4 regions of the Streptomyces sp. NPDC028711 genome follow, and region 4 is predicted to be linked to each of the others. Evidence: riboswitches for the same ligand, from Rfam matches in the RefSeq annotation. Region 4 holds a riboswitch; each other region holds the start of a gene.

Region 1 (5,554 bases), on a different contig from region 4:
TCAACGGCACGACGAGCTTCGAGCGCACCAACTACTTCGAGACCATGCCCACGCACCAGCTGGAGCTCGCGCTCTGGCTGGAGGCCGACCGCATGGGCTCGCTGCTCGCCGCCCTGGACGACGAGTCCATGGAGAACCAGCGGGACGTCGTCAAGAACGAGCGCCGTCAGCGCTACGACAACGTGCCGTACGGCACGGCCTTCGAGAAGCTGACCGCCCTCGCCTACCCGGCGGGCCACCCCTACCACCACACGCCGATCGGCTCCATGGCCGACCTGGACGCGGCCACCCTCGAGGACGCGCGGAACTTCTTCCGCACGTACTACGCGCCGAACAACGCGGTGCTCTCGGTCGTCGGCGACATCGACCCGGAGCAGACCCTCGCCTGGGTCGAGAAGTACTTCGGCTCCATCCCCGGCCACGACGGCAAGCCCGCACCGCGCCCCGGCGACCTGCCCGAGGTCATCGGCGAGCAGCTCCGCGAGGTCGTCGAGGAGGAGGTCCCGGCCCGCGCGCTGATGGCCGCCTACCGGCTGCCGCACGACGGCACGCGTGAGTGCGACGCCGCCGACCTGGCCCTGACGGTGCTCGGCGGCGGAGAGTCCTCCCGGCTGCACAACCGTCTGGTCCGCCGCGACCGTACGGCCGTCGCCGCCGGCTTCGGCCTGCTGCGGCTCGCCGGCGCGCCCTCGCTCGGCTGGCTGGACGTGAAGACCTCCGGAGGCGTCGAGGTCCCGCAGATCGAGGCGGCCGTCGACGAGGAGCTCGCCCGCTTCGCCGCCGAAGGCCCCACGCCCGAGGAGATGGAGCGCGCGCAGGCCCAGTTGGAGCGCGAGTGGCTCGACCGCCTCGGCACCGTCGCGGGCCGCGCCGACGAACTGTGCCGGTACGCCGTGCTGTTCGGCGACCCGCAGCTCGCCCTCACGGCCGTCGACCGGGTCCTGGACATCACCGCCGACGAGGTGCGGGAGGCCGCCGCGGCCAGACTGCGCCCGGACAACCGCGCGGTGCTCGTCTACGAGCCCCTGGCGACCGAGCAGAGCGACGACGCCGACGGCGACGCACACGAAGAGGGAGCGGACCAGTGACCGACGCCGCCGTGTCTTTGACGAGCATGGACTTCCACCCGCAGCCGGCGCCCGGTGCCGCCAGGCCCTGGGCCTTCCCCGCCCCGGACCGCGGCAAGCTGGACAACGGCCTGACGCTGCTGACCTGCCACCGTCCCGGCCAGCAGGTCGTGGCCGTGGAGCTCTTCCTGCCGGCGCCGCTGGACGCCGAGCCCGCCGGTCTCGACGGCGTCGCCACCATCATGGCCCGCGCGCTCACCGAGGGCACGGACCGGCGGAGCGCCGAGGAGTTCGCGGCCGAGCTCGAGCGCTGCGGCGCCACGCTCGACGCGCACGCCGACCACCCGGGCGTACGGGTCTCCCTTGAGGTGCCCGTCTCCCGGCTGCCCAAGGCGCTCGGGCTGCTCTCCGAGGCCCTGATCGCCCCGGCGTTCCTGGAGACCGAGGTCGAGCGCCTGGTGCAGAACCGGCTCGACGAGATCCCGCACGAGTCGGCCAACCCGTCCCGTCGCGCCGCCAAGCAGCTCTCCAAGGAGCTCTTCCCGGACGGGTCGCGGATGTCCCGGCCGCGCCAGGGCACCGAGGAGACCGTCGCGGCGATCGACGCGGCCGCGGTCCGCGCCTTCTACGAGGCGTACGTCCGGCCCGCCACCGCCACCGCCGTGGTCGTCGGCGACCTGACCGGCGTCGACCTGGACAAGGTGCTCGCCGAGACACTGGGCGCCTGGACCGGGGAGCCGGCCGAGCCGCTCCCGATGCCGCCGATCAACGCCGACGACACCGGACGGGTCGTCATCGTGGACCGGCCCGGCGCCGTCCAGACGCAGCTCCTGATCGGCCGGATCGGTGCCGACCGGCACGACCGCGTCTGGCCGGCCCAGGTCCTCGGCACGTACTGCCTCGGCGGCACCCTCACCTCGCGGCTCGACCGGGTCCTGCGCGAGGAGAAGGGCTACACCTACGGGGTGCGGGCTTTCGGGCAGGTGCTCCGCTCCGACGGTCAGGGGAACGGCGCTTCGATGCTCGCCATCAGCGGTTCCATCGACACCCCGAACACCGGCCCGGCCCTTGAGGACCTGTGGAAGGTGCTGCGCACGCTGGCGGCCGAGGGCCTCACGGACGCCGAGCGGGAGACCGCGGTGCAGAACCTGGTGGGTGTCGCGCCGCTCAAGTACGAGACGGCCGCCTCCGTCGCCGGGACGCTCGCCGACCAGGTCGAGCAGCACCTCCCGGACGACTACCAGGCCCAGTTGTACGCGCGGCTCGCCGAGACCGGCACGGTCGAGGCGACCGCCGCCGTGGTCAACGCCTTCCCGGTGGACCGGCTCGTCACCGTCCTCGTGGGCGACGCGGCGCAGATCGCGGAGCCGGTGCGCGCGCTCGGCATCGGTGAAGTCACCGTCGTGACCGGCTGATTCCGGCTCTCGACCGACTGTTTCCGGCCGCCCGGCGGCCGGAGCGGAGGACCCCGACGGCATACCGCGTCGGGGTCCTCCGCTTTGTCCGTATTGATATTAAGCATGATCGTATGCCCTGTGGCATGTCTTACAAACTGGCGGGTCCGGTTGGTGATCGCCAGGCGATCCGCATAGCGTCGGTGCGTCTGTTCGGCAGTTGCACCCGCCGCACCCGCGGCATCCGGACAGTCATCGCCGAGTCCCCGTCAGGCGCGAGCCTGGGGAGCCGGGGACCCACACGTAGTCCCTGGGGTGAATCGGGCGCCTTCGTCTCGACGGAGGGGCTCGTAGGAGACCTTCCTGCTCCGAACCCGTCAGCTAACCCGGTAGGCGAGAGGGAAGGAAAGGACCAGCCCCTACATGGCGTTCACCCGTGCCACCGGGAAGCATCGTGGACCGAGCCGGATGGCGCGCCGCAGCGTGGGCATCGCCGGCGCCGCGACGCTCGCCACCACCGGCGTCATCGGAACACTCGCCTCTCCGGCGCTCGCCGCCGAGTCGGACAACCGCTCTCCCGAGGACACCGGTCTCACCAAGGTGATCACCGAGGACTCCCTCGTGGACCGGATCAGCGCCCAGGCCGCCGCCCAGGAGGAGGAGGCCTTCGAGGCCGCCGCCAAGGCGAAGGCCGAGGCCGAGGCGAAGCGCAAGGCCGAGGCCCGCGCCAAGGAGATCCGCGAGGCCGAGGAGCGCGCCGCCCGTGAGGCCGAGCGCCGCCGCCTGAACTCCTTCCAGCTCCCCGTCGCCGGTTCGTACGTCTCCACCGGCTACCAGACCGGTGGCTCCCTCTGGTCCTCCGGCAGCCACTCCGGCGTCGACTTCCACGCCTCCTACGGCAGCAGCGTCGTCTCCGTCGGCTCCGGCACCGTCGTCGAGGCCGGCTGGGGCGGCGCGTACGGCAACAACATCGTCATCCGGATGAACGACGGCACGTACACCCAGTACGGTCACCTCTCCTCCATCGACGTCTACGTCGGGCAGAGCGTCGAGCCGGGCCAGCAGATAGGCATCTCCGGCTCGACCGGCAACTCGACCGGTCCGCACCTCCACTTCGAGGCGCGTACGACCGCCGACTACGGCTCCGACATCAACCCGGTGTCCTACCTCCGCGCCCGCGGCGTCAACGTCTGACGCCCGGCGCGCACCACGGGGGCCCACCCGTCCCGCCCCCGTATCGCGTCGCAAAAGCCCCGGCTCATGCTGAGCCGGGGCTTTTCGTCGGTCAAAAGGCATCCATATTCCGCTGAGGCATCGGAAATTCCGGCGCGCTGCAATAGAGTCGCACATCGGGCGCAGAACAGGCGCCGAAGAATTGTCTCGCGCAGACCAAGGCGGAGGTCGGACATGCGCATTCCCGCGCACTCGGTATGCACGGCGATCCGGGACGACATCGTCTCCGGCGTCTTCGAGCGGGGCAGCCGGCTGACCGAGGAGCAGCTCGCCCGCCGGTACGGGGTCTCCCGGGTCCCGGTCCGCGAGGCCCTGCGCACCCTGGAGTCCGAGGGCTTCGTCGTCACCCGCCGCCACGCGGGCGCCCACGTCGCCGAGCCCACCGCGCAGGAGGCGGCCGACCTGCTCGACATGCGGGCGCTCCTGGAACCGCTGGGGGCCGCGCGCGCCGCCCAGCGCCGTACCGAGGCCCACCTCAAAGTGCTGCGCGGCCTGGTCAGGCTGGGGCAGGAGCGGGCCAGGCGCGGACAGGGGGAGGATCTGCGCTCGCTCGGCGGATGGTTCCACGAGACGCTCGCGCAGGCCTCCGGGAGCCCGGCCCTGACGGCGCTGCTGACCCAGCTGCGGCACAAGATCGCCTGGATGTACGCGGTCGAGCTGCCCGCCCATCCGACGGAGGCCTGGGCCGAGCACGGTGCGATCGTCGACGCCGTGGCGCGCGGTGACGCCGAGCGGGCGAGGGCGCTGACCGCCCTGCACGCGGAACGCTCGCAGCCGCTGCACCGGCTCAAAAGGCCGGAGCCCGGCCGTGTGAGGGTTTCGCAACATGCAGTCAACACGGCGAGTGTCCGGAATTAACGCACACACCGTATACAAAGAATAGGAATTCCGTGGGGCTGTTCTGTGCTGCCCGAAAGCAGTTCCGCGGAAATGTGAAAAGCCGCGTCCGCCGGAATTCCGGCGGACACGGCTTTTCGGGGTACGAGCGCTTTCGGGGTGCGAGCGGGTCGACCCGGGGCGGACGGTCCCAGACGGCCTCAGGCAGCCTCAGACGGTCTCGGGCAGCTCGTCGAGACCCTCGGCGACCAGCTTCGCCAGACGGTCCAGAGCGGCCTCGGCGCCCTCGGCCTCCGAAGCGAGGACGATCTCCTCGCCGCCCTGCGCGCCCAGGCCGAGCACCGCGAGCATGGAAGCGGCGTTCACCGGGGTGCCGTCGGACTTGGCGATCGTCACCGGAACGCCGGAAGCCGTGGCGGCACGGACGAAGATGGACGCGGGGCGGGCGTGCAGGCCCTCGGCCCAGCCGACGTTGACGCGGCGCTCAGCCATGGTGTTGCCCTTCAAGTCTCAAGCGGTTGTCTAGACCAGTCTCTCACGGGATGCCCGGTGCTCGCGCCGACCTCGGACCCGGATCGGACCGCCCTTCGGCCCTCCCGCGCCGCGCCCGGCGTGCCCCCACCGTGCACGGGGGTGCCCCCACCATGCACGGCGTACACCCGCCGCGCGACCGATCCGACCCCGTGTCGCGGCGTCGGGCAACCTCGTGCCGACGAGGCCAGGGCCCCACGACGGGACACCCCCTAGGCTGGCCCCATGGAGAGCGCGTCGGAGCAGTCGGAAGCGGCGGGACAGTCAGTGTCACCGGCGCGACCGGACCACGACTACCCCGACCACTGGGAAGCCGACGTGGTGCTCCGCGACGGCGGCACCGCGCGCATCAGGCCCATCACCGCCGACGACGCCGACCGCCTCGTCAGCTTCTACGAGCAGGTCTCGGACGAGTCGAAGTACTACCGCTTCTTCGCCCCGTACCCACGGCTCTCCGCCAAGGACGTCCACCGCTTCACCCACCACGACTTC
Region 2 (5,554 bases), on a different contig from region 4:
AGGGCATGCATCCCGGGACGAAGGCACCCGTATCTACTGGACGGTAACCGTGGGGGCCCGCAGACGGCCCTGGGCGGTGACCGTCGGGGACCCGTAAGACGGCGGAACCCCGGTCCGGCGCGCACGGGGGAGGGCGCGCCGGACCGGGGTGGTCACCGCGGGGAGGGTCGTGGGGGTCGCGCGAGCCGCCGGACTCACGCGGACCGCCCGGGCCTTACTTCAGGTGGAGCTGCTGGCCCGGGTAGATGAGGTCGGCGTTCTCGACGACGTCCTTGTTGAGCTCGAAGAGCTCGGCCCAGCCGCCGTCGACGCCCTGCTTCTGGGCGATGGTGCTGAGGGTGTCGCCGGCCGTGACCTTGTACTCGCCGTCACCCTTCTTGACCTTCTTGCCGGTCGGGGTGGTGACGGTCTTCTTGGCCGTGGTCTGCGGGGCGGCCTTCTGCGCGACCTTCGGCTGCGCGGCCTTCTGCGGGACCTGGCGCTGCTCGCTGCGGGTGGTCGGCTGCTCGGCCTTCCGCTCCGGCTGCGGGGCGCTCTCGGCGGCTCCGCCGGTGTAGGTGGCGCTGGAGAGGCCCACGCCACAGCTCGGCCAGGCACCCTTGCCCTGGCCCGCGAGGACCTTCTCGGCGATGGCGATCTGCTGGGACTTCGACGCCTGGTTGGCCGTCGAGGCGTAGGCGGTGCCGCCGTACGCGGCCCAGGTGGAGGCCGAGAACTGGAGGCCGCCGTAGTAGCCGTTGCCCGTGTTGATGGACCAGTTGCCGCCGGACTCGCACTGGGCGACGCGGTCCCACTCGGAGGCCGTGGCGGCCGAGGCGGTGCCCGCGGTCATCAGCGGGGCCGCGACGGCGACACCGGTGACGCCGACGAGCGTGGCGACCTGGGTGGCCTTGGAGGGACGGCGGTGTTTGCCCTTGCCGGAAAACAGCATGGAGATTCTCCTCACCGACGCCTGTGAGGTGAGCTGTCGGGTTCGGGCCGGAAAGTTGCCCGGCCGCGTGTCCTAGCACGCGGCTTCACCCCAAGCCGGTCGTCGGCCGTCTGTCTCAACGGCCGGGAACGGCACTTACCTTGGGTCCCCCACTCCTGCCTTCGGCGCTGACGCGACGACTGTTCCCATCGGCCGACGGCAGGATTCGGCGTTTCGGTCGACGGGGCCCGCGGTGGCGAGCGGTTAAGACCGTAGACACAGACCCACCGGAAGTTCAAAGAGGCGTATTGCGGAAATATCGCCCCTACCCGCCCTTCCAGGAGTGACGTTTGCGCAGGTGAGAGGTGGCGGAGGCAAAAGTTACGGTCAGGACACGCCAGTTGGAGTGAAGAGACCCATGTCTCACTTGCACAGAACCGGACATAGGCCCCTGAATCACTCGGCCGTCGCGGGCGAACCGATCGTCAGGTCGAGGCTCTGGCCAGGGAGGATGAGGTCCGGATCGACGCCTACCGTCTGCCGGTTGGCGTCATAGAGGGCGGTCCAGCCTCCGAGGAGTTCGTTCTCCTGCGCGATGTCGGACAGGCTGTCGCCCGGCTGCACGGTGTACGCGTCCGAAGTGCCCTGACTGTCCGTTGCGCCCGAATCCTTAGCGCCCTCGGTCGGCGTCGACACGAGAGGCGTTTCGGTCACCTTGCTCCCGGGCGAGGCATGTCTACCCGATTCAAGTGAAGTGTCCGCCTTGCCGGTTTCCTCCGGTGCGACCTCGCCCCGGTGCTTCCCGCTTCCGGGAGTGGCCGACGACGTGTCACCCTCCGGAGCGCCGGGCGTGACGGACGAACCGGGCGTACCGGACGCGTCAGGGGTGACCGGGGCGGTCGGGGTGCCCGGCGCGGTCGGCGCGCTCGGGTCCACGGCCGGGGTGGTCGAGTCGGTCGGCGCGGAGGGACTCACCGGCGTGGTGGGTACCCCGGGCGCGGTCGGCGAGACCGGCGTGGTCGACGTGGCGGGCGCGCTCGGAGTGACGGGAGCGGTCGGCGCGACGGTGCCCGTGGTCCCCTCCGTGGCCTCCTCGGCCCCGGTGGAGCCCGTGGAGGCCTCCGGAAGGCCCAGGGTCCTGTTCGACTCGACGACCGGCCCCGTGGGGACCTTCGGGACGGAGGCGGGGCCGGGGTCCACGCCGGGGGCCGTGCCGTCGTTGAGGAGACCGGCGATCGGCGCGCAGGTGGCCCACTCGGTGGAGCCCTTGGCGAGGGCCTTCTCGGCCACCGCGATCTGCTGGGCCCGGCTGGCCAGGTCGGCGCTGGGCGCGTACGCCAGGCCCCCGTGCCGCTCCCAGCTGTCCTGGGTGAACTGGAGCCCGCCGTACATGCCGTTGCCGAAGTTGGCGCTCCACTGGCCGCCGGACTCGCACTCGGCGACCCGGTCCCAGGTGGCCGCGTCGGCGGCGGAGGCGGATCCGGTGGCGAGCAGCGGCAGCGCCATGGCGGATCCGGTCACACCGGCGGCGACGACGATGGCGGGGGCCTGACGGGGGCGACGGTGTCGTCCGTTCCCGGAACGCATAGGAGCGCCTTTCGCGTGACGGCTGAGAGTGCGGCGAACGTAGCGGTATTCGAACGCTCGTCACAAGTCGATGGCCTCACGATCACGCGAAGATCACATTTCTGACACGCCGTCACTGTGCTGGAGCGGTACGGACGGGGTGAATCCCACCGGAAGCGTGCGCAATCCCCGCATGATGAGCCCCCCGCGCCACCGCAGTTCGGCCGGCTCGGCGGCAAGTCGCAGGTCCGGGAGGCGGGTCAGCAGGGTCGCCAGCGCCGTCTGTCCCTCGAGCCGGGCGAGCGGTGCTCCCAGGCAGTAGTGGATGCCGTGCCCGTACCCGAGGTGCTGGTTGTCGCGCCGGGCGAGGTCGAGGGTGTCCGGCCCTTCGAACCGCTCGGGGTCACGGTCGGCGGCGGCGAGCACCACGAGCACCGGGTCGCCCGCCGGGATCTCCTGTCCGCCGATGGTCAGCGGCTCGGTGGCGTACCGCCAGGTGGCCATCTCCACGGGCCCGTCGTACCGCAGCAGTTCCTCCACTCCCGTCTCCAGGAGCCCGGTCTCGCCCGCCGCGATCGAGGCCTGGAGCCGCTCGCGCTGCTCGGGGTGGCGCAGCAGCTGGTACATGCCGTTGCCGATGAGGTTCACGGTCGTCTCGAAGCCGGCGAACAGCAGGATGAAGGCCATGGCGGCGGCCTCGTTCTCGGTGAGGTGCTCGCCGTGGTCCGAGGCCTTGATGAGCCCGGAGATCAGGTCGTCGCCGGGATCGATCCGCTTCCGGTGGATCAGCTCGGCGAGGTAGCCGCGCATCTTCTTCACCGACCGGGCGACCCCGCCCCGGGGCCCGCCGCCGTGCCGGATCATCATCCCGGCCCAGTCCCGGAAGTCGTCCTGGTCCTCCTCGGGCACGCCGAGCAGGTCGCAGATGGCGTAGATGGGCAGCGGGAAGGCGAACTCGTGGATGAGGTCGGCGCTCCCCCTCTCCACGAAGGAGTCGATGAGCCGGTCGGTCAGCTCCTGCACCCGCGGGGTGAACTCGGCGACCCGGCGCGGGGTGAAGGCCTTCGAGACGAGGCGCCGCAGCCGGGTGTGGTCGGGCGGGTCGATGTTGAGCAGATGGGTCATCAGCTCGGCCTTGCGCTCGCCCGGAATGCCCGTCTTGCCCTTCGCGAGCGGGGACTCCGCGTGGTGCGCCGGGTTCTTCGACAGCCGCTGGTCGGCCAGGGCCTGCCGGGCGTCGCCGTAGCGGGTCACGAGCCAGGCCTCGACGCCGCTCGGCAGGGTCGTCCGGTGCACGGGCGCGTGCTCCCGCAGCCAGGCGTACGCGGGGTACGGATCGGCGGCGAACTCCCAGGTGAAGAGCTCGGGGGCGGGCGAGGGGGCGGGGCGGGGGCCGGGGGTGGTGCTCACCCTCCGACCGTACAGGGCGGCTCCGGCGGTGAGGTCTGTGAAGATCCCGTGATCACGAGGGGATGCCGTGCCCTAGATTCGTGTCGGTGGATCCTCAGATGCTCAGAAGCACGTTCGCGGTCGTCGAGAGACGGGCCGAACACGCCGTCACCTTCTTCTACTCGCATCTTTTCTGGAACAACCCGGCCCTGCGCGAGCTGTTCCCCGAGGACATGCGGCCCCAGCGGGACCGTCTCTTCGCCGCGCTCACCCACGTCGTGACCCATCTGGAGACGCCGGGGCTCACGGAGTACCTGGGGCGCCTCGGCCGTGACCACCGCAAGTTCCTCGCCTCCCCCGCGCTCTACGCCGCCGTCGGGTCGAGCCTGCTCGCCGCGTTCGCGCACGCCGCCGGATCCGCCTGGACGCCGGACGCCGAGAAGGCGTGGACGGAGGCGTACGGACGGGTCGCCGACCTGATGCTGGCGGGCGCCGACGAGGCGGCCGCGGCCGGGGAGCCGGCCTGGTGGGACGCGGACGTCGTCCGGCACGAACGGTTCGGCGAGGACCTGGCCGTCCTCACCCTGCGGCCCCGGCAGCCCCTGCCGTACCTCCCCGGCCAGTACGTCAGCGTCAGCTCGCTGCGCGTCCCGCGCGTCTGGCGGACGTACTCCCTCGCGGACGCGCCCCGCCCCGACGGCACCGTGGAGCTGCACGTGAGCCGGATCAGGGGCGGCGCGATGAGCACGGCGCTCGTCGACGAGACGGGCCCTGGCGAGACCCTGCGGCTCAGCGCGCCCGGCGGCGGCCTCACCGCGTGCACGGAACCCGGCGGTCTCCGTACGTACATATGCGCCGGTACGGGCTGGGCCCCGGTGCGGGCGCTGCTCGCGGCGGCGGCGGAGGCCGAGCCGGAGCTGAAGGGCCGGCTGTTCGTCGTGGCCCGCGCGAAGGAGTACCTGTACGGGCGGCGGGACGCCGAGCACCTGAGGGAACGGCTCCCGGGGCTGAGCGTCACCTACATCACGTCGGCGCCCGGACATCCCAAGGACCAGGCGACCGAGCGGCTGCTCCAGTCGCTGCGGGCCTGTGTCCACTGGGCCGCGCACGACGTGTACCTCGCCGGGCCGCCCGGCTTCCTGACGGAGGTCGCCGAGACGCTCGTGGAGCTCGGCACCGAGGCGGCCAGGATCCACCACGACACGCTGCCGCCGGTGGGCCGCTTCACCGTCCGCCCGAGCACCGCGGCCGAACGCCTCCTGGGCCCCCCGTCCACGCCCTGGCACGACCCGGAGGCCCGCGCACCGCGCGAACTCTGAGCCGGCCGTCGCCGCGGGCCTCCCAGGCCTGGGGCCTGTCCGCGCCGCGAGCCAGGCGGGACTTTCCCCCTAGGGGGTGTCTTGTCGATCAGGCCGGATCAGGGAGCGGCGTCTGGTGCCGTGCATCGCAAGGCGGAGGAGGGAGGCAACGCGGAGCGTTGTGGACCGACGACAACGCGGCGAGGTGCGGTGCCAGACGCCGCGAGCCCGGCCTGATCGGCAAGACACCCCCTAGAGGCCCTCCGCCGCGCGGATCGCGTCCCGGTACGTCCTGGCCGCCGCGCGCAGGGCCGCCTCCGGGTCCACGCCCGACGCCTCCGCCCGGGCGGCGAGCGCGAGGAGCTCGTACCCGACGCCCTCGCCCTTCGGC
Region 3 (5,554 bases), on a different contig from region 4:
GCCGGAGGGGCCGCGTCGGGCAGGTTCGGGGTTCTGGAAGATCCCGTCCGCGAAGTTCGGCGAGCGGCGGATGCGGGCGAGGCGCTCACCCGTGGGATCCGCGCCGAAGGACTCGGGGCGCAGTGCGCGCAGCCGGGCCCGCGGCGAACGGTCGGAGCCGGTACCGGTCACAGGACCTCCTGATCTCTGGGGGTCGTTCCATTATGGGCGGCCCGCGCCGCGAACGTCCGGGACGGTCGTCCGTACTGAACAGCGGTGAGTACGGCTACGGGGGGTACTGACTCCACCACCCACCGCAGCCACAGGACGATCATGCCCGCGTCATGTGCTGTGTAGGCTGCGCGGCGTGGCGAGAGTGCGGTTGAGCGTGTCCGAGCGGCGGGAGGAGCTGCTGCGGGCCGCCGTCGAGCAGATCGAGGCGCGCGGTGTCGCGGCCGTCCGGATCTCCGACGTGGCCTCCACGCTCGGGGTGAGCAACGCCCTGGTGCTCTACCACTTCTCGTCCAAGGAACAGCTGGTCACCGCCGCCTTCGCACACGCCGCGGAAGCCGATCTCGCCCAGCTGCGGCGGATCCTCGGGCGCCGCTCCACGGCGGTGCGACGGCTGCGGGCCGCGGTGCGCTGGTACGCGCCGACCGGTCGGGCCAAGGGGTGGCGGCTGTGGATCGAGGGCTGGGCGGCCTCGCTGCGCGACCCCGAGCTGCGCCGGGTCGCCGCCTCCCTCGACCAGGAGCGGAAGGCTGCGCTGACCCGGGTGATCGCGGAGGGGGACGCCGCCGGGGAGTTCGTCTGCGCGGACCCGGCCGGGGCGGCCTGGCGGCTCACCGCCCTCCTCGACGGCCTCGCCGTCCAGACGACGGCGTACGCCGGCTCCCTCCCCCGCACCACGCTGCTGCGCTGGGCGGACGCCGCCCTCGCCCGGGAACTGAACCTGCCGGACGAGAGCGCGGGCCCGGCGGTCCGTCCGTGACCGGCGGGCTCAGAGGGGCATGAGGTCCGGGCGTTTGGCCTCGACGTGGTCTCCTGAGCTCTCGCCGCGCAGCCGGCGCCCGATCCAGGGCACGAGGTACTCCCTCGCCCACTGGATGTTGTCGCGGCGCACTTCGAGCGTGCCGCGCGGCGGGACCGGCGGCCATGCCTGGTCGGGGTCGGCCGGTACCGGCAGGCCGAGGACCTGGGCGGCGCGCAGGGCGACCCGGGTGTGTCCCTCGGGCGAGAGGTGCAGCCGGTCGTCGTCCCAGGCGCGCCGGTCCTGGACGGACTTCAGGGACCACAGGTCGAGGACCGGGCAGTCGTAGCGGTCCGCGATGGCCCGGACGTGGGCGGTGTAGGTGGCGATCTTGCCGCGCAGGTGCCGGAGCACGGGCACGTCACGGGTGTCGAAGCCGGTGGTCACCATCACCGTGCCGACGGCGGAGGTCAGTTCGGCGACGGCGCGCTCGAAGCGCTCGGCCACGTCGTCGGGGTCCGTGCCGGGGCGGATGATGTCGTTGCCGCCGGCGCAGAAGGTCACCAGGTCGGGGGCGAGTTCCTTCGCCCGGGGGACCTGTTCCGCCACGATCTGGTCGAGGAGGCGCCCGCGTACGGCCAGGTTGGCGTAGCGGAAGGCGTCGTGCTCCGGCAGCTGGTCGGCGAGCAGGACCGCGAAGCGGTCCGCCCAGCCGACGTACGTCCCGTCGGGCCCGGGGTCTCCGACGCCCTCGGTGAAGCTGTCACCGATCGCCGCGTACGACCCGAATGCGTTCTTGTCTCTTGATCTCGAATCGTCTGCCACGGGAACACATCCTTCCCTTTCGGATGTGACCTACGCGACCGTAAGGAGGGGTTGACGGTGCGTGACATATGCCACCGATAAAGAATGTGCCAAGCCGGAATAGAGCGGTGTACACGCCGGTGGCCCGGCACAGGAGTGCCGGGCCACACGGGAGTTGACGGGCGTCGGGTTCAGATGGAGACGCCGTGCTGGCGCAGGTAGCCCAGCGGGTCGATGTCGGAGCCGTAGCTCGGCGACGTGCGGATCTCGAAGTGCAGGTGCGGGCCGGTGGAGTTGCCGGTGGAACCGGAGAGACCGATCTGCTGGCCGCCGGTGACCGTCTGGCCGGACGAGACGGAGAGGGAGGAGAGGTGGGCGTACTGGGAGTAGTTGCCGTCGGCGTGCTGGATGACGACCTCGTTGCCGTACGAGCCGCTCCAGCCGGCCGAGACGACCGTGCCGGCGCCGACGGCGCGGACGGAGGTGCCGGAGGAGGCGATGAAGTCGGCACCGGTGTGGTAGCCGGAGGACCACATGGAGCCGGAGGCGCGGTACGGGGTGGAGACGCCGCCGCCGACCGGGGCGACCCAGCCGGACGCGGAGGTCGAGGCGCCGGAGGCGGAGGAGCCCGTGGACTGCGCGGGGGCGGTGTCCGAGGTCTGCGCGGCCGGGGCGGAGGAGCGCTCGGCGCCACGGGAGGCGCGCGGGGTGTCGCCGTTCTTCGCGGAGGGCGCGGCGGAGGCCTTCTGGCTGCTCTTGGGGGCGGCGGCCTTGGGCGCGGCGCTCTTCGGGGCGGCGGGCTTCGCGGTGTTCTTGGCGCCGAGCGTGAGCTTCATGCCGGGCAGGATGAGCGAGGGGTCCTCGCCGACGACCTGGCGGTTGTCGGCGTAGAGCTTCTGCCAGCCGCCCGCGAGGTGGTGCTCGGAGGCGATCTTCGACAGGTAGTCGCCCCGGACGACGGAGTACGTCTTCGGTGCGGCCTTCGTGGCGGTCGGCGCGGCCTGGACGGCGGCGGCCTTCACCTGGGCGGCGGCGGTGACGGCCTTGGCGGGGGCGGCGGCCGGGGCCGCCTGCTCGGCGGCGTGGGCCCCGGTGGCTCCGAGGAACGGGAGGGCGACGACGGCGCCTCCGGTGCCGGCGGCGGCGATTCCGCGGGTGAGGCGGCTGGACTTGGTACGGCGGTGCTTACCCGTCGCGGGCATGGCGAATTCCTCTCCGGCGCCTGCGAGGTGAGCTGTCGGGTTCGGACTGGAGATGCCCGGCCGCGTTCTCACGCGGCTTCACCCCAAGCCGTCCTGCGTCGCGGGACCGGCGTACTTCCTGGGTCCCCCGCTCCTGCCACGCATGGGATGAGTGGGAATTCCGGACGGTGGCAGGATTCGGCGGTCCGACCGGATTGACGGTGACGCTAGACGAGCGGGTCGGCATCAACAAGCCACTGATTTCCACCGGCTTTCCCCGCCCCGTCCTCGACCCGGAATTCCGGTCACCCTCTGTGGATGACGGCCCTTCGATTCCCTTTTTGCGCTGGGGAATTGCATCCCGCCTTCGGCCACGATCCGTCACTTCTATGACCCTGCTCACGCACGAAGGCTCATCTCACCTGTAAACAGGGCGCGTTATACGCAAGGCCTCAATACGGACAGATCGCCCATTCCCGTCCAGGGGGCTGCGCCATCACCGTCCCGGCTGGATGATTGCCCCTGGAACCCATTCCGCGTCGGGCATCCGAACGTCGACCACCAGGAGCATCCGTGACGCAGCAGCTGCCGCAGGTCCCGCCCATCGAGCTGAACGAACCCGAGCTGGCCGAGGTCCGCAACTTCCGGGACGTGGGCGGCCTGCCGACGACGGACGGGCGGGCCGTGCGCCCCGGCCGCCTCTTCCGCAGCGGCCACCTCGCCCACGCGACGGGGACGGACGCCGCCTTCCTCGACTCGCTGGGCCTGCACACCGTCTTCGACTTCCGGAACCTGGCCGACCGGAAGATCGAGGGCCCGGACGTGGAGCTGCCCGGCGTACGGAACGTGAACATACCCCTCAACGATCCGGCGGACGGCAAGGAGTTCTGGAAGCTGGTCCGCGACGGCGACCTCGAGCAGCTGAGGGAGATCCTCGGCGACGGCAAGGCCGCCGCCCGTATGTCCGACTCGTACCGGAAGATGGTGATCGAGCGGACCGCCGAGCACAGCCGGATCCTGCACTCCATGGCGGAGGACAGCCTCCCCGCCCTGATGCACTGCGCGGCGGGCAAGGACCGCGCGGGGCTCTCCATCGCGATCACCCTGCTCGCCGTCGGGGTCGAGCGGGAGGCGATCGAGGCCGACTACGTGAAGTCGAACGAGCCGCACCGCCGCTACAAGGTGCGCCGCGGCTCCACCGCTCCGGACGCCATGTCGCCCGAGGTGATGGAACTCCTCAGCCCCCTCTTCGACGCGCGGGTGGAGTATCTGCGGGGCGCCTTCGAGACGATCGAGGTGACCTGGGGCTCGGTGGACGGCTACCTCACGCAGGGCCTGAAGCTGTCGCCGGAGACCCGCGAGCGGCTGAAGGAGCGCCTGCTCACGGAGGCGTAGCCCCGCCGGCTACTGGTTCTGCCCGCCCAACATGAAGAGCAGATAGAGGAAGCCGGCGAAGAGGTGGCCGGCGACCAGATAGGCGAAGAGCCGGAGGACAAGGCCCTTGGGGAACTTGCCCTCCCCGCGCTCTTCGCCGGTGACCGGTCGTGACTTGTCGGACATGTCGACCCTTTCGGAGAAGGTTCGGAGGAACGGAGCGTCGCGGGACTCACCGCCGGTGCGGAGTCCCGTCGCCGAGGCACAGCTCGGCCGCGGGACTCTGCATCAGGGTGTGGACGAACAGCAGCTCCGCCCCGCCGGCGGTGGCGGCGCCGATCCGGTGCGGGGTGAGCGAGTCGAAGTGCGCGCTGTCCCCGGGGTCGAGGACGTGGACGGCCTCGCCGAGCGCCAGCCGCACCCGGCCCTCCAGGACGTGGATCCACTCCTCCCCCGGGTGGACGCGCACGATGTCGGAACGGGTCGCGTACGGCACGTGGACCCGCAGGCACTGCAGGGCCCGCCCGGCGCCGCCCGCCTGGCGGTAGATCCAGCCGTCGGCCTCGACGGGTTCGGAGCGGCCGGCCCGGACGACGGGGTCACGCTCGGGCGGCGCCTCGCCGAGGAGCTCGGAGACCGTCGTACCGTAGATACGGGCGAGGGCGAGCAGCATCGGCAGCGAGGGCTGCCGGTTGCCGGTCTCCAGGCGCGAGAGGTGGGCCGGCGAGAGGCCGGCCCGCCGGGCGGCGGCCTCCAGGGTGAGCCCCCGGCGGCGGCGCAGGGCCCGCAGCTGCGGGGCGACGTCCGGCAGGACGCCCGGGGCGACGGGGTCCGGGGAGGTCTCCCCGGGGACGTGGTCCATGCGTCCATTCCGCCAGCATCGTGCCTGTGAGGCAAGTTTCTTGCCTCACAGGCAAATGCTCAGCGCTGCGCGACCGCCTGCTTGACCAGTGTCCTGCCGAAGTCCCACATGAGCCCGCCGCCGCCGTGGGCGTCGTCCATGACCGCCGTGAAGGCGGTGACGAACCGGTCCACGTCCGCCTCGTCGATGATGAGCGGCGGGATCAGCTTGATCACCTCCAGATGGTCACCCGAGACCTGGGTGAGGATCCGGTGCCGCTGGAGGAGCGGGACGACGACCATCTGGGCGAAGAGGCCCTTGCGGGCCGCCTGGAGCATCGTCCAGCGCCCGCGCAGGCCGAGCGAGGACGGCCGGCCGAACTCGATCCCGATCATGAGCCCGCGC
Region 4 (5,554 bases):
ATCCTCTCGTGGATCTCGTCGAGCAGGGTGCCGGCCCCGGCGGCGATCAGCGGATGGTCGTAGGCGTGGGAGGCGAGCGCGCCGGTCTCGGCGGCGAACGTCTCGCAGGCGGTCAGCGCTTCGGCGTACTCCGTGCCGACGAGACGGACGTCGGCGCCGTGGCCGCGGAGCTTGTCGACCTTCACCCTGGGGGCGGTGGTCGGCAGGAAGACCGTGGCGCGGACTCCCTGCCGGAGGGCGGCCCAGGCGCAGGCGAGGCCGGCGTTGCCGCCAGAGGCGATCGTGACGCCCGCGGCGGGGAGGGTGCCCTCCTCCCCGTGGGCGAGGAGGAAGTTCCGCGCGCCCCGGGCCTTGAAGGAGCCGGTGTGCTGCATCAGTTCCAGGGCGAGATGGAGCTCGTACGGCCCGGTGCCCGGGTCGGCACGGGTGACCGTGACGGGGCGGACGTGGCCCGCGATCCGGTCGGCTGCCGTCGTGACGTCGGCGTACGTGAGGCTGTGCACCTGAGGCTCCTGGAGGGATGGGTGACGGGGGGGGGAGAACGGTCGGCGCCCGTGGTTCACCGGGGCCGGCCGCCCGGGCTCGCGTCAGCTGCCGTGGGGTCCTGGACGCGGGGCCGGGACGTCCGCGAGGGCGTGGGCCAGCGCCGTGGCGAATCCGTCCGCGTTGTCCAGCATCAGGTTGTGTCCCGCGCGGGGGATCTCTGTCACCGGGACGCCGAAGCCGGGCATCTTCTCCGCGTCGGGGTCCGGCAGGCTGAGCTCTCCGACCAGGAAGGTCCGGGGCAGGGTGAGCGCGGCGAGGAGCTCGCCCGGTGCGGGCACGCTCCCCTCGACGAGCGCGATCGCGCTGCGGTGGACGGCCACCGGGTCGGCGAGCCGCAGCCGGGCCGCGTAGTCGGCGCGGTCGACGGTGGCCAGCATCCGGGCGAACCCCTCCGCCACGAACGTGTCCTCGTCCTGTGCGGCGACGGGGGAGCTGAAGACGCCTCCGCCCGCGTCCAGGTTCGGCTCGGCCACCACGAGCCGGGCGACGAGCTCCGGGCGCGCCGCGGCCAGATGGATGGTCACCGCGCCGCCCATGGAGTGCCCGACGAGGTCGACGCCCGTGAGTCCGAGGTGGTCGAGGAGAGCGGCCACCGCCGCCGCCTGGGACTCCATGCGGTAGTCGAAGTCCGCGGGCCGGTCGCTCAGTCCGTGGCCGAGGAGGTCCACGAGCAGCGCTCGGCCACCTCCGAGGGCGGGATGGGCCGCGATGTGGGCGAAGTCGGAGGCCGCCGTGCAGCCGAGGCCGTGGACGAAGACCCGCACGGGCCCGTCTCCGGGCAGGTCGATCCACCGGATGTACGCCTGCTGCTCCGTCAGGAACAACTCCCGCATGCCGCCCACTCTCCCCTGGTTCACCGCTCACGTGCCGTCACGAGCCACCCTACGAGTCGGCACTGACAACGCACGGGTCAGGATGCTCCCGCCCCGGCCGATCCGTCGGATAGCGTCGGAGGGACGCAGCAGGCAGCCGGTGACGCCGGACTTCCCGAAAGGACACTCATGCCCCTCGAAGGCGAGTACGAGCCCAGCCCGACGACGTGGGTGCGCGACCAGGTCGAGCTGTACGAGTCGTCCGGCGGCACCAAGGGCACGACGATGCGCGGGATGCCCGTCGTCCTGGTGACGAACGTCGGTGTGAAGAGCGGCAAGCTCCGCAAGACCCCGCTCATGCGGGTCGAGCACGAGGGGGCCTACGCGCTCGTCGCGTCGAACGGCGGGGCCGTCGAGCACCCCGTCTGGTACCACAACCTCGTCGCCTCGCCGCTCGTGGAGCTCCGTGACGGCCCGCAGGTATGGGACATGAAGGCCCGTCTGGTCACCGGCGAGGAACGCCGGGTGTGGTGGGAGCGGTCCGTCGCGGCGTTCCCCGACTACGCCGACTACCAGCGCAAGACCGACCGCGAGATCCCGGTCTTCGTCGTCGAGCGGGTCGAGTAGGTTCTCGGACACCCCTCCCCAGGACACCCCCTCGGCGCAACCCCCGGGCGTCACGCGCGCGCGGGGCTCGGTTCCGTCCCGGCGAGCCGGCGCCTCGTCAGGGCCACTCCCAGCAGGACGACCGCCATGCCCGCCACCACGCGTGCCGTCAGCGGCTCGTCGAGGCGAGCGTCCCGGGCCGTGCCTCGACGCGGTGATGGAGGCCTGCGCGGCGGCCGGGTTCACCCCGGACATCGGGGTGGAGTGCGAGGAGTACGCCACCGCGCAGGGCTTCGTCGCGGCCGGTCTCGGCGTCAGTCTGATCCCGTTGACGGCCTTGGGCAGCCGCCACCCGAACGTGACCGTCCGCAAGATCCGCGGTCCGGAGCCGGTCCGTTCCATCCACGCGGCGGTACGCGAGTCCTCGCTCGCCCTGCCCGCCGTGCGCGGTCTGCTCACGGCACTCCAGGAGGTCGGAGCGAGGGCGGCCCGGTGAGCTCACCCTCTACAGCCCGGGCGGCCGCCTTCCGGTCGCCGCCCGGTGGCATGACGGGCGGCCGTCAGCGGCCGGCGTGCGCGGCGCGGTGGATCGTGGCGTCGAGGAGGGCGAGGGCGTCGGCGGCGGTACGGCCGGGAGCCCGGTTCCAGGGACCGATCAGGTCCCGCCACCCCCGTGACCGGAGTTCGGCCATGATCCACGCGGCCGCCTCGTTCATCGTCGTCGCGCTGCCGTAGCCGAGTCGGTGGGCGGCGAGGAGGGCGCCGCAGACGCACCGGGCCCCGCGGACGTCGCGCAGCTTGTACGGGGCGTTCTGCCAGCCCCACTCCGTCAGGACGAGGCGCGCGTAGCCGAGGTGGACCGAGGGGCGCAGCTCCGGCTGGCCGACGCGGCGCCAGGCGTGGAGCCGGTCGGGCAGTACGGCTCCGAGCCGGCCCGGAAGGCGGCGCTCGGCCGGCAGGGGCGGCGGAAGGGCGTCGAGCGCGTCGGCGACGAGCCGGTCCACCGGCACGGAGAGCAGGGCTCTCCATCTCTCGGCGTCCGGCGGGGCGTCGGGCGCGGGGGCGGGCGCGGGCGCGGACGGAGGGGCGGCGGTCCAGTCCGTGACGATCCGCTGCCAGGCGGCGCTCTCGTAGAGCGCGGCGGCCTCACGGTCGAGGGTGTCGGGGGTGAGCAGGGTGGCGGAGGGCGACATCCGGGCGGCTCCTCGGTCGGGGTCACTCCATCGTTCAGGACGAATGTCGGCTTTGCGATGTATGCCCTTGAGTGCACCCCTACCGACGGGCACTTTCCAACACACTCTCCCATTAAGAGAATTAAGGCCCATATACGGACATTGAACGCCTGGTGACGCGACTCACTTTCCCCGGCACTCCCCCGCGTCCCGAGCCGGCGCATGCCGCGCCGCACAAGGAAGTTCGGGGGGCCGGAGAAACGGTCGATCTTGAATTCGATGAATTCCGTGATCCTTTCACCGTTCAGACCCGTCCACTCCTCTTGTTCTCTCCGGCATCACTGGCCTACGGTCACCTCCATTCGAGCGGATCGCCGAATCCTGCCACCGCTCGAAATACCTCCCTTTCACCCGACGGCAGGAGCGGGGGACCCACGAATACGCCGGCCCGGAATCCGGAACGGCTCGGGGTGAAGCCGCGTGCGCGCGGCCGGACATCTCCAGTCCGAACCCGACAGCTCACCCCGAAGGCGCCGGAGAGGAAATCCGTCATGCCTGCACACGGTAAGCACCGCCGCCCCCGACGCCACTCCGTCTCGCGTGGAATCGCGCTGGTCGGAACGGGTGGGGCCGCCCTCGCCCTGCCGCTCATCGCCCCCGCCGCAGCCGGCGCCGCGACCGTCTCCGGAGCCCCGGAGGTCGCCGCCCGGCCCCTCGCCGCCCCCGCCGCGGTGGCCCCGGCCAAGGCTCCCGCCGCCCCGGCCGCCGCCCGGACCTACACCGTCGTCAGCGGCGACTCGCTTTCCCTGATCGCCCAGAAGAAGGGAATTCAGGGCGGCTGGAAGAGCCTTTACAAGGCCAACAAGAGCACGGTGGGTGACGACCCATCACTTATTCACCCGGGCCTTGAACTGACGCTCGGTCGGAATTCCGCGAAGGCCACCCCCGCGCAGCCGAAGAAGACCGGTTCGGCCGAACGGGCGAGCCGCTCCGAGCGCCGTGCGGCCGCCCCGGCCGTCGCCAAGGGCACCGGAGCCTCCGCCGCGCAGGCAGCTCCCGCCGCCGCTCCGGTCAAGGCCGCCCCGGCCGCCGCCACCCAGTACGCGAACAACCTCGACGGCTGGATCCGGGAGTCGCTGGACATCATGGCCCAGCACGGCATCCCCGGTTCCTACGACGGGATCCTCCGCAACGTCATGCGCGAGTCGTCCGGCAACCCCCAGGCCATCAACCTCTGGGACTCCAACGCGGTGAAGGGCACCCCCTCGAAGGGGCTCCTCCAGGTGATCCAGCCGACCTTCGACACCTACCACGTGCCGGGCACGTCCACGGATCTCTTCGACCCGGTCGCCAACATCACCGCCGCCTGCAACTACGCGGCCGCCCGTTACGGCTCCATCGACAACGTCAACGGTCCGTACTAGTCACGGAAGTGCCGGGTGAACCAGGAGGAGGCGAGCTCCGCGACCTCCTCCAGGGCACCCGGTTCCTCGAAGAGATGAGTGGCGCCCTCCACGACGGCCAGCCGGTTCTCGCAGCGCAGCCGGGAACCGGCCCGCCGGTTGAGGTCGAGGACCAGCGCGTCGTCGCCGCCCACGATCAGCAGCGTCGGGGCCCTCACCTGCGCCAGGCGGTCGCCCGCGAGGTCGGGCCTGCCACCTCGTGAGACGACGGCGGTCACGGGGGACTCGGGGTCGCCCGCCGCCCACAGCGCGGCGGCGGCTCCCGTACTCGCGCCGAAGTAGCCGAGCGGCAGGCCGCCGCCCTCGGGCCGTCCGGCGAGCCAGTGCGTGGCGCCGTCGAGCCGGCCGGCGAGCAGCGGTGTGTCGAAGACGCGGGCCCTGTCCCCCGCCTCGGCCTCGGTGAGCAGGTCGAAGAGGAGCGTTCCGAGGCCCGCCCGGTTGAGCGCCGCCGCGACCGCCCGGTTACGGGGACTGTGCCGGCTGCTGCCGCTGCCGTGGGCGAACAGGACGATGCCCGCGGCCCCCTCGGGCACCGCCAGCCGTCCCGTGAGCGTGGCTCCGGCGGCGGGGATCCGTACGTCCGCGTCGTGGACGACCGGGCCGTGCGTGGCGCGGTTCCGGTCCAGGCAGGCGATGACCTCGGAGTCCGAGGTCTGCGAGAAGTCCTGGTAGAACTGCCCGATCGCGAAGAAGGGCTCCGGCGTGCGGACGCTCACCGTCTCGTCCGCCTCGCCGCCGAGACGAGCCGTCCAGTCCGGCGGTGCGACCGGTACGGCGAGCACGATCCGGGCGGCGCCCCGCGCGCGTACCACCCGGCAGGCCGCCAGAGCCGTGGCGCCGGTGGCGAGGCCGTCGTCGACGACAAGGACCGTCCGGCCCTCGACGGGTACGGACGGCCTGCTGCCCCGGTAGCGTCGGGCCCGCTGATCGAGCTCGGCGAGCTCGCGCTTCTCGA

What was found. A riboswitch is a leader RNA that binds a small molecule or an ion and turns the genes downstream of it on or off. The one in region 4 is predicted to bind cyclic di-AMP.
Region 1: it holds a riboswitch for cyclic di-AMP, as region 4 does, so the genes downstream of both, ACZ4VK_RS27800 (M23 family metallopeptidase) here and ACZ4VK_RS29160 (transglycosylase SLT domain-containing protein) in region 4, are expected to answer to the same signal.
Region 2: it holds a riboswitch for cyclic di-AMP, as region 4 does, so the genes downstream of both, ACZ4VK_RS24275 (transglycosylase family protein) here and ACZ4VK_RS29160 (transglycosylase SLT domain-containing protein) in region 4, are expected to answer to the same signal.
Region 3: it holds a riboswitch for cyclic di-AMP, as region 4 does, so the genes downstream of both, ACZ4VK_RS11215 (M23 family metallopeptidase) here and ACZ4VK_RS29160 (transglycosylase SLT domain-containing protein) in region 4, are expected to answer to the same signal.

The regions. Positions count from the first base shown of each region.
Region 1 is NZ_JBVHUJ010000010.1:137,585-143,138, forward strand. It holds gene ACZ4VK_RS27790 (M16 family metallopeptidase) at 1-1,088, shown strand, start outside; gene ACZ4VK_RS27795 (M16 family metallopeptidase) at 1,085-2,482, shown strand; cyclic di-AMP (ydaO/yuaA leader) riboswitch at 2,708-2,872, shown strand; gene ACZ4VK_RS27800 (M23 family metallopeptidase) at 2,885-3,655, shown strand; gene ACZ4VK_RS27805 (GntR family transcriptional regulator) at 3,869-4,552, shown strand; gene ACZ4VK_RS27810 (HPr family phosphocarrier protein) at 4,742-5,023, opposite strand; gene ACZ4VK_RS27815 (bifunctional acetate--CoA ligase family protein/GNAT family N-acetyltransferase) at 5,288-5,554, shown strand, end outside.
Region 2 is NZ_JBVHUJ010000008.1:94,284-99,837, forward strand. It holds gene ACZ4VK_RS24275 (transglycosylase family protein) at 215-931, opposite strand; cyclic di-AMP (ydaO/yuaA leader) riboswitch at 935-1,108, opposite strand; gene ACZ4VK_RS24280 (LysM peptidoglycan-binding domain-containing protein) at 1,367-2,497, opposite strand; gene ACZ4VK_RS24285 (cytochrome P450 family protein) at 2,591-3,886, opposite strand; gene ACZ4VK_RS24290 (globin domain-containing protein) at 3,985-5,184, shown strand; gene ACZ4VK_RS24295 (nucleoside triphosphate pyrophosphohydrolase) at 5,416-5,554, opposite strand, start outside.
Region 3 is NZ_JBVHUJ010000003.1:15,088-20,641, forward strand. It holds gene ACZ4VK_RS11200 (MBL fold metallo-hydrolase) at 1-171, opposite strand, end outside; gene ACZ4VK_RS11205 (TetR/AcrR family transcriptional regulator) at 347-970, shown strand; gene ACZ4VK_RS11210 (SGNH/GDSL hydrolase family protein) at 980-1,774, opposite strand; gene ACZ4VK_RS11215 (M23 family metallopeptidase) at 1,945-2,955, opposite strand; cyclic di-AMP (ydaO/yuaA leader) riboswitch at 2,960-3,115, opposite strand; gene ACZ4VK_RS11220 (tyrosine-protein phosphatase) at 3,508-4,329, shown strand; gene ACZ4VK_RS11225 (DUF6126 family protein) at 4,339-4,494, opposite strand; gene ACZ4VK_RS11230 (helix-turn-helix domain-containing protein) at 4,541-5,170, opposite strand; gene ACZ4VK_RS11235 (aspartate aminotransferase family protein) at 5,230-5,554, opposite strand, start outside.
Region 4 is NZ_JBVHUJ010000011.1:117,287-122,840, forward strand. It holds gene ACZ4VK_RS29135 (threonine/serine dehydratase) at 1-503, opposite strand, end outside; gene ACZ4VK_RS29140 (alpha/beta fold hydrolase) at 588-1,379, opposite strand; gene ACZ4VK_RS29145 (nitroreductase family deazaflavin-dependent oxidoreductase) at 1,548-1,985, shown strand; gene ACZ4VK_RS29150 (LysR substrate-binding domain-containing protein) at 2,182-2,460, shown strand; gene ACZ4VK_RS29155 (DUF6197 family protein) at 2,525-3,157, opposite strand; cyclic di-AMP (ydaO/yuaA leader) riboswitch at 3,499-3,684, shown strand; gene ACZ4VK_RS29160 (transglycosylase SLT domain-containing protein) at 3,688-4,560, shown strand; gene ACZ4VK_RS29165 (phosphoribosyltransferase family protein) at 4,557-5,554, opposite strand, start outside.